DNA from 2 places in the Streptomyces sp. NPDC020747 genome. Region 1 is predicted to be linked to the other one. Evidence: riboswitches for the same ligand, from Rfam matches in the RefSeq annotation. Region 1 holds a riboswitch; the other holds the start of a gene.
The links. Region 1 has a riboswitch for cobalamin ahead of ACH4YP_RS19580 (prenyltransferase/squalene oxidase repeat-containing protein). Riboswitches for the same ligand answer to the same signal wherever they lie in the genome.

Region 1 (7,594 bases):
CTTCTGTTGGGAGCTGGGGTGCAGTGGTGTTCGCGTCCGGGGTGGCCGTGCTCGTCGTGCTCGTCGTGCCCGCCGTGTTCGCCGGTTCGTACGTGGTGTTCTCCAGCCGTTCCCGGAGTGCGCCCGCCCGTCGGCGGGCGTCCCGGACCGTCAGCGGCAGGGGTGACCAACCGGCGAGCCTGCCCAGTGCCACCACCGGCGGGTACACCGGGGAGACGGCCATGACCTCGGACGGTGTGCCCAGCACGAGAGGGGCGCCGGGGGTGGGGAGGAGGGCGACCTGGTCGGCGTACTGGATGACGCGTTCCAGGCGGTGCTCGGCCATGAGGACCGTCGTGCCGAGGTCGTGGACGAGGCGCTGGAGGACGGCGAGTACCTCCTCCGCGGCGGCCGGGTCGAGGGCCGAGGTCGGTTCGTCGAGGACCAGGACCCTGGGGTGCGGGGTGAGGACCGAGCCGATCGCGACGCGCTGCTGCTGGCCGCCGGAGAGCGTGGAGATGGGACGGTCGCGCAGGTCGGCGAGGCCGAGCAGGTCGAGCGTCTCCTCCACGCGGCGGCGCATCACGTCGGGGGCGAGGCCCAACGACTCCATTCCGTAGGCGAGTTCGTCCTCGACCGTGTCCGTCACGAAGTGCGACAGCGGGTCCTGGCCCACCGTGCCGACCACGTCCGCGAGTTCGCGCGGTTTGTGGGTTCGTGTGTCGCGGCCCGCCACCGTCACTCGGCCGCGCAGGGTGCCGCCCGTGAAGTGCGGGACCAGTCCGTTCACCGCGCCGAGCAGCGTCGACTTGCCGACGCCGGACGGTCCGACCAGCAGCATCAACTCACCTTCGGGGACAGTGAGTTCGATGCCCTGGACGGTCGGCCCTGCCGCTCCGTCGTATGTCACGGAGACATTCTCGAAGCGGATCATGAGGGTTCCTTGCGGGTGTTCTCGGGGGCGGGGGTGACGAAGGCGGGGAGCAGGCCGAGCAGGATCGCTGCCGCGGGCCACAGGGGGAGTGCCGGTGCCGTCAGCGGGACGACACCGGGGTGCAGGGCCGCGTAGTTGGCGGGGGTGCAGGAGGCGTAGAGGATCAGCAGCGTCGCGACCGCCGCGCCGGACGCGGCGACCAGCCACGCGCGTACGCCCCACGCGTCCGGCCGGTAGCGGGTGCGCAGCGAGCGGCGACCGCCGAGCCACAGGCCGGCGAGGGCCGCGGCGAGTCCGGCGAGCAGTACGGGCAGGCCGTAGCCGCCGCCTTCCGCCGTGAGCAGGCCGTACGTTCCGGCGCAGACCCCGACCAGGCCGCCGAGGGTGAGTACGGCGGTGGTGCGGCGGACGGTTCGGGGTACGTCCGCCGTGCGGCCGTAGCCGCGGGCGTCCATCGCCGCCGCCAGGGAGACGGAACGCTCCAACGCGCCCTCCAGGACCGGGAGTCCGACCTGGAGCAGGCCGCGCAGACCCTTGTCCGGACGTCCGCGGAGGCGCCGGGCGGCGCGCAGGCGCTGGACGTCCGCGATCAGGTTCGGCGCGAAGGTGAGGGCCACCACTACGGCAACTCCCGCTTCGTACAAGGCTCCTGGGAGGGATTTGAGGAGGCGGGCCGGGTTCGCGAGGGCGTTCGCCGCGCCTACGCAGATGAGGAGCGTGGCGAGTTTCAGGCCGTCGTAGAGAGCGAAGACCAGGCCTTCCGCGGTGACTCGGCCGCCGATGCGGATGCCCTCCGCCCAGTCTGGGAGGGGGAGTTCGGGGAGGGTGAGGAGGGTGTGGGTGCCGGGGATGGGGGAGCCGAGGACGACTGCGAAGGCGAGGCGGATGACCAGGACGGCGAGGGCGAGCTTCACGAACGCGCCGTAGGAGCGGGCCCAGGGGGCCTCTGTTCGGCGGGCCGCCACGACGTAGCCGGCTACGCCGATCAGGAGGGCCAGGAGGAGGGGGTTCGTGGTGCGGGATGCGGCTGTTCCCAGGCCCAGGGCCCAGAGCCACCAGGCGCCGGGGTGGATTGCGTTGGTTCTGGTTGCCTGGGGGGCGGTGAGTTGGTGTTGAACTTTTCTGGCCAGGGCGCCCGGTGTCGTGGGCACAGTGGTGGTCTGAGGCTTGTCGTCGTTGGTGGCGGTCATTGCAAGGGCCCGTCAGCCGCGGCGGCGGCGTGCTTGCCACACGGCTGCCGCGCCCAGGGCCGCCACCGCGGCGATCCCGGCCAGCAGGCCCAGCGACGGGCCGCCGTCCTCGTTCCCGTCCCCGTTGCCGTCGTCGGACTCGCTCTTCGTCTGCTCGCCGGGCGACGCCGAAGCCTTCGGGCGGTCGCCCGATACCGGCTCTCCGCAACCCGTGCTCGGGTAGCCCGCGATGGCGCACAGCAGGGCGTTCGTGCCGTAGCGGAGGGGCTTGGCGACGGCTGCGAGGGCGTCCGCGGTCGTGGCGTCCTCGTCGACGCGGGCGCAGGCCGTGCGGGGGCGGGGCGGTGTCGAGCCGGACGGGGCGTCCGTGGCCGTGCCGAAGTCGAGGACGAGGCCGACCCGCTTGGAGCCCTCCCGCGCGGGCGTCTTCGCGCAGATCGTCGCGAAGTCGGCCGTCCCGCGAGGCTTCGCCGAGTCCTTCGAGTCCTCGCTCACCGAGAAACGGAAGCCCTGGACGTCACCGTCGGAGGGGTGCGCGGTCGACGGTCCCTGGGTCGCGTACACCCACGTATCGGCCGTATCGGCGGTGGAATTCCGGTCCCAGAAGGACCAGTAGCGGTAGCCGACCGCCTGGGCCTGCCCCGCCGTGCCGAGGACGGCGAGCAGGAGACAAAGGACCGGCAGAACCAGGCGGCGGCAGGTCACGGCTGCTGCTTCTTGTTACGGCCGCTGAGGAGGAAACCGATGCCGATGCCGCCGACCAGGCCGACCCCGATGATCCACCAGAGGCTGACCCCGCCGTCGTCCCCCTCGTCCGAGGCGTCGTCCTTGTCGCTCTTGTCCTCGGCCGGGGCGGAGGACGACGCCGCGGGGCCGGTCGCGCCGAGCTGCTTCACGAGGTCGGCGCCGCCGAAGGCGCGCGGGTCCGTACCGGTGGCGTTCGCCGCGAAGATCAGCTGCGCGTACGCCGCCGGGCCGCTCTTCGCCGCCCAGGTACCGGAGTTCTTCTCCAGCCAGGCCAGCGGCTTCTCGGTGTCGGCCGTGCGACCGGCGGCGGCGAGCGCGACGACCGCGTCGGCGGTGTTGCCGTGGTCCGGCTGGTCCTCGGCGCCGGGGAGGGAGGATTTCAGGTAGCCGTTCTTGGCGACCGCGCCCGCGAGGTACAGGGCACCGTTGGCCGCCGCGTCCTCGACCGTGAAGGGATGGCCGCCCACGCACTTGGCATTCTTCGAGGAACCGCCGTCGTCCTCGGGCTCCGGGGACAGCCCCTCACCGAGGGCACCCAGCACGCCCGCCGCCGTGGCGTCCGGGTTCGCCGCGAGCTCGCCCTTCTTGTCCGGCTGGAAGGCGAAGGCGCCACCGCCGGTCTCGTCGCAGGGGACGGAGAGGCCGAGCAGGGCGTCGTACGGCGTCCGGTCGTCCTTGGAGGGCACGTCCTTCGGGTCGGTGTCCCCGGCGTCCAGGGCCCCGATGACGACGGACGTCGAGTTGCTGTCGCTGGGTGTGCCGGGGAAGTAGCCCCAGCCGCCGTCCTTGTTCTGCACGGACTTCAGCCACTTCACGGCCGCGCCCGTCACGGCGTCGCTCGCGTCGAGGGCCTCCAGGGCCTGCAACGCGGCGGCGGTGCTGTTCGTGTCGACCTTGGTCTTGGCGTCGCACTTCGCGCTCGGGTCGGGGCGGTACGCCGCGAAGGCACCGCTCTCGCACTGCTGGCCGACGAGCCAGTCGACGGACTTCTTCGCGGGCTTCACATCCACGCTGTCCTGGGCGAGCAGCGCGAGCGACTGCCGCCAGACGCCGTCATAGGTGGGGTCGGTGCTGCCGTACAGGGCGGAGGGGAACGCCTGGGACGGGGTCGCGCCGGGCGACTCGTCGGCGAGGGCGGCGGGCGCGGACGCCGTACCGATCACGGCGGTGGCGGCCAGTACCGCTGCGCTGCGGCGGACAAACATGATCGGCGGGTGCCTTTCCCTGTCAAGGAGACGGGCAGCCCAGAACCCCGGGCGGCTCGGCTCCGTATGCCTCGACGGTGCCGGTCACCGGCGGTCCCGGTGACGCGAGCCGGTCACTTCCGTACGGGGCAGTCCGGCTCACCGCCCCAGACCGAATGATCGACCGGGCGGCACACGGTTGCGGGTCAGCGCCGGATTTGCACCGGCTTCCCCCTGTACGAGTGTGATGACGACCCGCTCACTGTACCGACCCGTAGCAAGACCCTGAGGTCCGCCCGTGGGGCCGGACGGCTGGACCGGCTCCGCGCCGGGGCCGACCACCTCGATTCACCGGGCCGACCACTTCGAGTCGTCAGGTCTGACCGCTTCGAGTCACCGGACCTGCCCCGGCGTCCGGGGAGGGCGGGCTCAAACGGCCACGTACGTCACCGGATCGCTCCCCGGTACCGCCTCCGCGTGGCCCAGTTTCACCAGGCGGCGCAGGTGGGCCTCCGCCTCCGAGACGGCGATGTTCCTCGATCCGTAGGGGATGTCGTCCCACGGGCGGTTCCACTCCATGCGGACGGCGAGCTGCCACGAGGTGAGCGGGGTGACGAGGAGGGAGCGGAGGTCGGTGAGGCGGGACTCGTGGTGGTCCAGCAACTCCCTTACGCGGGACGGCGCGTCGGTGAAGGAGTGCAGGTGGGCCGGGAGGACCTCGGCCGGTTCGAGGCGGCCGATCCGCTCCAGGGAGTCGAGGTAGTCGCCGAGCGGGTCGGCGACGGTCTCGTCGTTCGGGTCCTCGTACAGGCCGATGTGCGGGGTGATCCTCGGCAGGAGGTGGTCCCCCGAGAACAGGCGTCCGTGGCCCGGGAGTTGGGCCGGATGGGCCTCCTCCAGGTGGAGGCAGACATGGCCGGGGGTGTGGCCCGGCGTCCAGATCGCGCGGAGGCGGCGGCCGGCGAGGTCGAGGAGTTCGCCGGGGACGATCTCGCGGTCGGGGAGCGCGGGGGAGGCGCCGGGGAACATCCGGGAGCGGGCGGTGCGCATCGGCGCCACGTGCTCCTCGGGTGCACCCGAGGCGGTCAACTTGTCGGCCATGTACGTGAACCAGCGCCCGGGCTTCGTCTCGCGTGTGCGCCGCACGATCGAGATGTCGGCGGCGTGCATCGCGAGCCAGGCGCCGGACGCCTCCCGCACCTTGCCCGACAGGCCGTGGTGGTCCGGGTGGTGATGGGTGATCACCACTCCGTGGATCTCCGCGACGGACGTCCCGCACGCCACGAGCCCCTCGACGAGCGCGTCCCAGGACGCCGGATCGTCCCAGCCCGTGTCGATCAGCACCGGCCCGCGGTCGGTGTCCACGACGTACACGAGCGTCGTTCCGAGGGGATTGTCCGGGATGGGAACCTGGAGGGACCGTACGCCCCCGCCGTGATCGGTCACCTGTGCCATGGGTTCCCCTGTCGCCGACTCCCGGCCACTATAACTAGAACCAGTTCCAATGGGAGCCCAAGTCACTCATCAGGTCGGTGTGATGGATCACGGGGCGGTGAAGTGGTGTGAGGTCCGTGGACTCCTCCAACTAGAACTGGTATCAGTTCCATGTCGTCATGTCTGATGAACCGTCAGTCTGATGCACCGTCAGAAATGTCCTCCGGAGAGGCAGTCGGCCATGACCGAGCTCGTGGAACACGGACAGCTGTTCATCGGCGGGGAGCTGGCCGCTCCCCTCGGCCAGGACGTGATCGAGGTGATCTCCCCGCACACCGAGGAGGTCATCGGCCGGGTGCCGCACGCCTCGCGGGCGGACGTCGACCGGGCCGTCGCGGTCGCGCGGACCGCGTTCGACGAGGGCCCCTGGCCGCGGATGTCCCTCGACGAGCGCATCGAGGTCGTCACCCGCATCAAGGACGCGATCGCCGTACGCCACGAGGAGATCGCCCGCGTCATCTCCTCCGAGAACGGCTCCCCGTACTCCTGGAGCGTCCTCGCGCAGGCCCTCGGCGCGATGATGGTGTGGGACGCGGCGATCACGGTCGCGCGGGACTTCACGTACGAGGAGACGCGCGACGGAGTGCTCGGGAAGATCCTCGTGCGGCGCGAGCCGGTCGGGGTCGTCGCGGCCGTCGCCCCCTGGAACGTCCCGCAGTTCGTGGCGGCGGCCAAGCTCGCGCCCGCGCTGCTGACCGGCTGCACGGTCGTGCTCAAGCCGTCGCCCGAGTCGCCGCTCGACGCGTACATACTCGGCGAGATCACGAAGGAGGCCGGGCTGCCGGACGGCGTGCTGTCGATCCTGCCGGCGGACCGCGAGGTGAGCGAGTACCTGGTCGGGCATCCCGGGATCGACAAGGTCTCCTTCACGGGTTCGGTCGCCGCGGGTCGGCGGGTCATGGAGGTAGCGTCACGCAACCTCACGCGCGTGACACTGGAGTTGGGCGGGAAGTCGGCGGCGGTGGTCCTGCCGGACGCGGACATCGCGACCTCCGTGCCGGGCATCGTCTCGGCGGCCTGGATGAACAACGGCCAGGCGTGCGTCGCGCAGACCCGCATCCTGCTGCCGCGTTCTCGCTACGACGAGTTCGCGGAGGCGTTCGCCGCGGCGGCGGGCGCGCTGGTGGTCGGCGACCCGCTGGACCCGGCGACCCAGGTGGGTCCGCTGGTCGCCCAACGGCAGCAGCAGCGCAACCTCGACTACATCCGCATCGGCCAGGAGGAGGGCGCCAAGATCCTCACGGGCGGCGGGCGTCCGCCGGGCCTCGACCGCGGCTGGTACGTCGAGCCGACGCTCTTCGGCGACGTCGACAACTCCATGCGGATCGCTCGCGAGGAGATCTTCGGGCCGGTGATCTGCCTGCTCCCGTACGGCGACGAGGCCGAGGCGGTGAAGATCGCCAACGACTCCGACTACGGGCTGAGCGGCAGCGTCTGGACGGCCGACGTGGGCCATGGCATCGACGTGGCCCGACAGGTCCGTACCGGCACGTACTCCGTCAACACCTTCAGCCTCGACATGCTCGGCCCGTTCGGCGGCTACAAGAACTCCGGCCTGGGGCGCGAGTTCGGTCCAGAGGGCTTCAGTGAGTACCTGGAGCACAAGATGATCCACCTGCCCGCCGGCTGGGAGGCCTGACCGATGGGCGACCGCTGGCACGTCGAGGTCGACCGCTCCCTCTGCATCGGCTCGGCCCAGTGCACCCACCTCGCCCCCACCGCCTTCCACCTCGACTCCGCCATGCAGTCCCACCCCGCGGACCCGGAGGCCGACGCCAACGAGAAGGTCCTGGAGGCGGCGGAGGGGTGTCCGGTGGAGGCGATCATGATCACCCTCCTCGGCTCGGGCGAGGCGGTGTTTCCTCCGGAGGAGTGAGGGCCGAGGGCGGCGGGGCCTGCGGGCCCTACCGCCAGGAGGCGATGGTGCGGGCTACGTCCCGGAGGTCGGCTTCCTGGGCTCGGATGGCTCCGGCCAGCAGGTGAACGTCGTCGGGTTTGGGGTCGACCGGCTGCTCGGAGGCGTTCATGTAGAGCGCGGCGCAGGCCCAGCCGATGACGGCGTTGAA
Region 2 (7,594 bases), on a different contig from region 1:
CCGTGCTGCGTGGCGAGGTACCCCGTCAGCTGCTCGGCGAAGTACTGGACCATGTCGTTGCGTTCGGCCTCGCCGTGCACGAGGACGTCCAGGCCGGCCTTCTCCTGGAACGAGATCACCTCCTGGATCTCGGCCCTGATGCGCTCCTCGTAGCCGGCCGTGTCGATGCGCCGGGCGCGCAGGTCGGCGCGGGCGACGCGCAGTTCGGCGGTCTGCGGGAAGGAGCCGATGGTGGTGGTCGGCAGCAGCGGCAGGCCGAGGTGGGCGCGCTGGGCGGCGGTGCGTTCGCCGTACGGCTGGGAGCGGCGGGCGTCGGCGTCCGTGACCGCACCGACCCGCGCGCGCACAGCGGGGTCGCGGGTGATGGGCGAGTTCGCGCGGGAGGCCAGGGCGGCCCGGTTGGCGGCGAGTTCGCCGGTGATCGAACCCGTGCCCTGGGCGAGACCCTTGGCGAGGGTGACGGTCTCGGCCGTCTTCTGCCGGGCGAAGGCGAGCCAGCGCAGGATCTGCGGCTCGATGTCCCGTTCGGCGGTGGCGTCGAGCGGCACGTGGAGCAGTGAGCAGGACGCGGCCACGTCGACCCGGTCGGCCAGCCCGAGCAGGGTGCCGAGCGTGGCGAGCGACGCCGACAGGTCGTTGACCCAGATGTTGCGGCCGTTGACCACGCCCGCGATCAGGCGCTTGCCGGGCAGTCCGCCCACGGCGGCGAGCGCGTCGAGGTTGGCGGCTGCCGCCTCGGTGAAGTCGAGGGCGAGGCCCTCCACCGGCGCCTTGGCCAGCACCGGCAGCGCGTCGCCGAGCCGGTCGAAGTAGGAGGCGACCAGCAGCTTCGGACGGTCGGTGAGCGCGCCGAGATCGCGGTAGGCGCGGGTGGCGGCGTTGAGTTCGGCGGGCGTACGGTCCTGGACCAGGGCCGGTTCGTCGAGCTGCACCCACTCCGCGCCCGCCGCCCGCAGGTCGGAGAGGACCTCGGCGTACACGGGCAGCAGCCGGTCGAGCAGGGTCAGCGGGTCGAAGTCGGCGGCCACACCGGGTGCGGGCTTGGCGAGCAGGAGATAGGTGACGGGGCCGACGAGGACCGGCCGGGCGGTGAGGCCGAGCGCGAGGGCTTCGCGGAGCTCGGCGACCTGCTTGGCGGAGTCGGCCGTGAAGACGGTGTCCGGGCCCAACTCCGGGACCAGATAGTGGTAGTTGGTGTCGAACCACTTCGTCATCTCCAGCGGCGCCACGTCCTGGGTGCCGCGGGCCATCGCGAAGTAGCCGTCGAGCGCGTCGGCCTCGACCGCGGCGCGGTGGCGGGCGGGGATCGCGCCGACCATGACGCTGGTGTCCAGGACATGGTCGTAGTACGAGAAGTCGCCGGTGGGCACTTCGTGGATGCCGGCCTCGGCCAGCTGCCGCCAGTTGGCGCGGCGCAGTTCGGCGGCGGTGGCCCGGAGGGCGTCGGCGTCGACGCGGACCTTCCAGTACCCCTCGATCGCCTTCTTCAGTTCCCGGCCCCTGCCCTGACGGGGGTAGCCGTACACGGTGGCCCGTGCCGCCGCGGCTGCGGACTTCGATGTCACGGAACTCTCCTTCGCGAGATGTCTCCCTGAGATCCCGGGACGGACGTGAGCGCGAAGGGGGTGACGAACCCGGCGGAAGCATCTCGCGCGGCAAGGCGCGATCGTCCGCCGGACATGTACGCCGACCTGCCCACGAGGTCACCGGGGTGTCCGCGCACAAGTGGTTTGCGCGCGGGCAGTTGGCAGGTCTTCGGACTCGCGGGCACACCCTCCGTACGGAGGACACCTACTGGCCGTCGCTTCCCAAGCCCCGCTTCATGGGGCCCAGTGCGTATGACGGCGGTCGTTCCCGCTCACCGCTGCGGGGCAGTCCCGGATTCCCACCGGGTTCCCTCTTGCGACGCATCCCGCCTGGCGGACGGGGCGAACCAGCTACGCGGGCCAGCCTAAGGGTTGGGGGTCGGACGCGTCGATTTTTTAGATGCCGGCCGGTGGCGGCTGATCGCGCCCCGCGGCGGAGCCGCAAATCGGTACAGCCCCGCGCCCCTGAGGCGGCTCAGTCCGGCCGGGGTCCGAATGCCCTCAGGATTCGTTCGGCCGCCAGTGTCGCCGTCAACTCGCCCTCTCGTACCTGCCGTTCGAGGTCCGGCGCGAGGGCGCGTACGGCAGGGTCGGCGTGCAGTCGGCCCAGAAGCTCGTCGCGCACCATCGTCCAGGTCCAGTCGACCTGCTGGTCACGGCGTTTGGCGGCGAGGCGGCCCGCGGAGTCGAGGAGCGTACGGTGCTGTTCGAGGCGCTCCCAGACCGTGTCCAGGCCGGTCGACTCACGGGCGCTGCAACTCAGCACCGGTGGCGTCCAGGCGGCGTCGGCGGGATGCATCAGCCGCAGCGCGCCCGCCAACTCCCTTGCCGCGCCCCGGGCATCGCGCTCGTGCGGCCCGTCCGCCTTGTTGACGGCGATCACGTCGGCCAGCTCCAGGACACCCTTCTTGATGCCCTGCAACTGGTCCCCGGTGCGGGCGAGGGTGAGGAGCAGGAAGGAGTCGACCATGTTCGCGACCGCGGTCTCGGACTGGCCGACGCCGACCGTCTCCACGAGTACGACGTCGTAACCGGCCGCCTCCATCACCACGATCGACTCCCGGGTCGCCTTCGCGACTCCGCCGAGCGTGCCCGCGGTGGGGGAGGGCCGGATGAAGGCCGCCGGATCGACTGCCAGGCGTTCCATACGCGTCTTGTCGCCCAGGATGGACCCGCCCGTCCGGGTCGACGACGGGTCGACGGCGAGCACCGCGACCCGGTACCCGAGCGAGGTGAGCAGCGTCCCGAACGCGTCGATGAACGTCGACTTGCCCACGCCCGGCACACCGCTGATGCCGATCCGCCGCGCCTTCCCGCTGTGCGGCAGCAGCTCGGTCAGCAACTCCTGCGCCATCGCCCGGTGTTGGGGCCTCGTCGACTCGACGAGTGTGATGGCCCGCGCCACCAGCGCCCGCTTCCCGTCGAGCACGCCCTTCACATAGGTGTCGAGGTCGATCGCCATGGGGCTCAGAGTTCGTGGCCGAGGTCGGTGGCCAGGCGCTCGACCAGGTCGTACGCCGCGTCCGGGATCACCGTCCCGGGCGGGAAGACGGCCGCCGCGCCCATCTCGATCAGCGTGGGCACGTCCTGCGGCGGAATCACCCCGCCGACCACGACCATGATGTCCTCGCGCCCCTCCTCCGCGAGCGACTCCCTGAGCGCCGGTACGAGGGTCAGGTGCCCGGCGGCCAGCGAGGACACCCCGACGATGTGCACGTCCGCCTCGACGGCCTGGCGGGCCACCTCGCCCGGCGTCTGGAACAGCGGGCCGACATCGACATCGAAGCCGAGGTCGGCGAAGGCGGTCGCGATCACCTTCTGGCCGCGGTCGTGGCCGTCCTGGCCCATTTTGGCGACCAGGATGCGCGGGCGGCGGCCCTCGGCCTCCTCGAAGGCGTTCACCAGCGTGCGGGTGCGCTCGACGGACGGGGACTCGCCGGCTTCGGTGCGGTACACACCGGAGATCGTACGGATCTGGCTCGAGTGCCGCCCGTACACCTTCTCCAGGGCGTCGGAGATCTCGCCGACCGTGGCCTTCGCGCGGGCCGCGTTCACGGCCAGCTCCAGCAGGTTGCCCTCACCGCCCGCCGCCCGGGTCAGCGCGTCCAGCGAGTCCTGGCAGGCCCGCTCGTCGCGCTCCGCGCGCAGCCGCCGCAGCTTCTCGATCTGCTGGGTCCGTACGGAGGAGTTGTCGACCTTGAGGACGTCGATCTGCTCGTCGGTCTCGACGCGGTACTTGTTCACGCCGATCACCGGCTGGCGCCCGGAGTCGATACGGGCCTGGGTACGGGCCGCGGCCTCCTCGATGCGCAGCTTGGGGATGCCCGCGTCGATGGCCTTGGCCATACCGCCCGCCGCCTCGACCTCCTCGATGTGCTGCCAGGCCCGGCGCGCGAGGTCGTACGTCAGCTTCTCGATGTACGCGCTGCCGCCCCACGGGTCGATCACCCGGGTCGTGCCGGACTCCTGCTGGATCAGCAACTGGGTGTTGCGGGCGATGCGGGCGGAGAAGTCGGTGGGCAGGGCGAGCGCCTCGTCCAGGGCGTTGGTGTGCAGCGACTGGGTGTGGCCCTGGGTGGCCGCCATCGCCTCCACGCACGTACGCGTCACGTTGTTGAACACGTCCTGCGCGGTCAGCGACCAGCCCGAGGTCTGCGAATGGGTGCGCAGGGACAGGGACTTGGCGTTCTGCGGGTCGAACTGCTTGACCAGCTTGGCCCACAGCAGCCGCGCGGCCCGCATCTTCGCGATCTCCATGAAGAAGTTCATGCCGATCGCCCAGAAGAACGAGAGCCGGGGCGCGAACGCGTCCACGTCCATCCCCGCGTCCCGTCCCGCCCGGATGTACTCGACTCCGTCGGCCAACGTGTACGCCAGCTCCAGGTCGGCCGTCGCGCCCGCCTCCTGGATGTGATAGCCGGAGATGGAGATGGAGTTGTAGCGCGGCATCCGCTGCGAGGTGAAGGAGAAGATGTCGGAGATGATCCGCATCGACGGCTTCGGCGGATAGATATAGGTGTTGCGGACCATGAACTCCTTGAGGATGTCGTTCTGGATGGTCCCGGCCAACTTCTCGGGCGGTACGCCCTGTTCCTCCGCGGCGACGATGTAGAGCGCCAGCACCGGCAGCACGGCGCCGTTCATCGTCATCGACACGGTCATCTTGTCCAGCGGGATCCCGTCGAACAACTGCCGCATGTCGTAGATGGAGTCGATGGCGACACCCGCCATGCCGACGTCACCGGTCACCCGCGGGTGGTCGCTGTCGTAACCCCGGTGCGTGGGCAGGTCGAACGCGACGGACAGACCCTTCTGGCCGGCCGCCAGGTTGCGCCGGTAGAAGGCGTTGGACTCCTCGGCCGTGGAGAAGCCGGCGTACTGGCGGATCGTCCAGGGCTGGTTGACGTACATCGTCGGGTACGGGCCGCGCAGATACGGGGCCACGCCCGGGTACGTACCCAGGAAGTCCAGGCCCTCCAGGTCCTGCCCGGTGTAGAGGGGCTTGACCGCGATGCCCTCCGGGGTCTCCCAGAGGAGGTCGTCGCCGCCGGCCGCCTTCTTGACGGCGTCGCGCCACTCGTCGGGGCCGCCGTCCGCGGTCGGGACCCCCAGCTCGATCCCGGAGAAGTCGGGGATTCGTCCCGTCGGTTTCATCAGGACACTCCCATGCGGTCGAGGGTGGCGGACAGTACGGCTACGGCGTCACAGCCCGCGAAGACGTAGGCGTCGACACCGGAGTACTGCCCGGGACGTCCGGCGAGGAACACCTGCGCGGCGCCGGCCGACTTGAGGGACGCGGCGACCTCGGCGGCCTGTTCCTCGTACAGCGCGTCACTGGAGCACAGGCAGGCCTCGGTGGCCCCGCTGTCCTCGAACCTGCCCTCGGTGACGGGTTCGATGCCGCCCGCCTGGAACAGGTTGGAGGCGAAGGTGAGGCGGGCGGTGTGCGCGGCGGCCGGGCCGAGGGCGGCCAGGAAGATCCGCGGCCGGGTGCCGGTCACCGCCAAGTGGGCGTCGGAGCGGGCGCGCAGGGCCTCGTACGCCTCGTCGCGCCGCACGCGGGGGAGTCCGCCGGACGGGGGCTCGGGTGCGGGCTCGCGTGTCACCGACCGCTCGGCGAGGTTCGGGAACTCGTTGACCCCGGTGACGGGTTCGCGCCGCTTGGCCAGCTTCGCGCTGCGCGCCGCCCAGGTGGCGGCCAGCTCCTCGCCGACCCGACCCGACCGCAGGGCCGCCGCCTGGCCGCCCTCCTGATCGATGGACTGGAAGAACTCCCAGCCCGCGTGGGCGAGTTCGTCGGTGAGCCGCTCCACGTACCAGGAGCCGCCCGCCGGGTCGATCACCCGGGCGAGATGCGACTCCTCGACCAGGATCGTCGAGGTGTTGCGGGCGATCCGGCGCGCGAACGCGTCCGGCAGGCCGAGTGCGTGGTCGAAGGGCAGCACGGTGACGGACTCGGCGCCGCCGACCCCGGCCGCGAGCGTCGCGACCGTGGCGCGCAGCATGTTCACCCACGGGTCCCGGCGGCTCATCATCACCGGCGAGGTCACCGCGTGCTGCACCTGTCCGCCTGGCGCCCCGCAGACCTCGGCGACCCGCGCCCAGAGCCTGCGCGCCGCGCGCAGCTTGGCGATGGTCAGGAACTGGTCGGCGGTGGCCGCGTACCGGAACTCCAGCTGCGCACAGGCCTGTTCGACGCTCAGCCCCGCCCCGGTCAGCTCCCGCAGATAGGCGACACCGGTCGCCAGCGAGGAGCCCAGCTCCTGCGCGGCGGACCCGCCGGCCTCGTGGTACGGCAGCGCGTCGACCGTCAGCGCCCGCAGCCCCGGGTACTCCTCGGCGCACAGCCGCGCGAGAGCGGCGACGGGCGCGAAGTCGAACCCGCCGTCCCCCGTACGGGCCTCATGGCCGAGGGGATCGGCGCCGAGGTTGCCGCGGGCGGCGTCGCGTGCGACACCCCGCTCCTCGTACAGCCGCAGCAACTCCCGTGCGGCGGGCTCGACTTCACGCCCCGCCTCCAGGACGACAGGTGCCAGGTCGAGGTAGACGCCGTCGAGGACCTGGCCGAGCGACGACACGGGGAAGCCGCCCGCGCCGACGGCCAGCCACAGCGAGGCGACCCCGTTCTCCAGGTCCGCGAGGACCGCGCCGTTGTCGGCGGCCGTGTGCCGCTGCCGTACGTCCCAGCCGCCGAGGGTGTTGCCCTCGGCACGGCCGCCTCTCACGAAGGGGGCGAAACCGGGCAGGCCGGGATCCGGCGCGGAGTCGTGTGCGCTGTAGAGGGGCCGGGCGCGCAGCCCGTCCTCGAGCGTGGTGGACAGGGCGTCCTCAGCTGCGTCGTCCGAGACTTCCTTGCCCGACTTGCGCAGTACGCCCGCCACGAGGCGTTGCCACTGCTCATGGGTCGCGTCAGGGAACTCGGCGGCCAGCGAGAGCCCGTCGTCAGGCAGGACCGTCATGCTCGGATGCTAGGTCAGAACCACAGGTGAGCAGCAGAGGGACCCGCTGTGACCTTGACCTCCCAGGGGTCCCCTTGATCCTTGGACAGGGTTCGTACTACGGACGGCGGTGGCACGGCGTCCCCGGAGATCGTCCACGCCCACTTCTCGAACAGTTCTCGCACACAAGGGCGGCCTGGCGTGGACCGCCCGTGGGCCCGTCGGCCGCTGCCAGAGGGCGGGGGCCGGTGGCGCATCCGCTGCGGGGCGGTAAGTGTCTGCTCAGTCCCGGCGACACGCCGTATGCACGGCGTGTCGCCGGGACTCAGACCCCACTTGCCCTCGCCTTGGCGGGATTCGCCGGCAGCGGCAGCAGCCGCCGTACGACGGAACGGGCTCCTGGCTGCGAGACGGACCGCCGGCCCGGGAGCGTGTCTGTGAGCAGGTCCATCGTCGCCCGTAGCGCCTCCCGTTCCGGGGGCAACCGTCATGACTCCCCGCTGCTCGTGCCCACCCTGGAGGCCGCGAAGAAGCAGGTCGGTGTGTTTCCCGAGCAGGTCAACGTCAACT

Region 2: it holds a riboswitch for cobalamin, as region 1 does, so the genes downstream of both, metE (5-methyltetrahydropteroyltriglutamate--homocysteine S-methyltransferase) here and ACH4YP_RS19580 (prenyltransferase/squalene oxidase repeat-containing protein) in region 1, are expected to answer to the same signal.

Annotation. Positions count from the first base shown of each region.
Region 1 covers NZ_JBIRTJ010000007.1:13,320-20,913, reverse strand. Annotated here, with positions in the region: gene ACH4YP_RS19595 (ABC transporter ATP-binding protein) at 1-913, opposite strand, end outside; gene ACH4YP_RS19590 (energy-coupling factor transporter transmembrane component T) at 910-2,103, opposite strand; gene ACH4YP_RS19585 (SCO2322 family protein) at 2,116-2,808, opposite strand; gene ACH4YP_RS19580 (prenyltransferase/squalene oxidase repeat-containing protein) at 2,805-4,055, opposite strand; cobalamin riboswitch at 4,163-4,326, opposite strand; gene ACH4YP_RS19575 (MBL fold metallo-hydrolase) at 4,464-5,489, opposite strand; gene ACH4YP_RS19570 (aldehyde dehydrogenase) at 5,710-7,167, shown strand; gene ACH4YP_RS19565 (ferredoxin) at 7,171-7,404, shown strand; gene ACH4YP_RS19560 (hypothetical protein) at 7,433-7,594, opposite strand, start outside.
Region 2 covers NZ_JBIRTJ010000004.1:644-8,237, reverse strand. Annotated here, with positions in the region: gene metE (5-methyltetrahydropteroyltriglutamate--homocysteine S-methyltransferase) at 1-1,565, opposite strand, end outside; cobalamin riboswitch at 1,729-1,953, opposite strand; gene meaB (methylmalonyl Co-A mutase-associated GTPase MeaB) at 2,062-3,048, opposite strand; gene scpA (methylmalonyl-CoA mutase) at 3,054-5,240, opposite strand; gene ACH4YP_RS12815 (methylmalonyl-CoA mutase family protein) at 5,240-7,045, opposite strand; partial or broken gene ACH4YP_RS12810 (transposase) at 7,501-7,594, shown strand, end outside.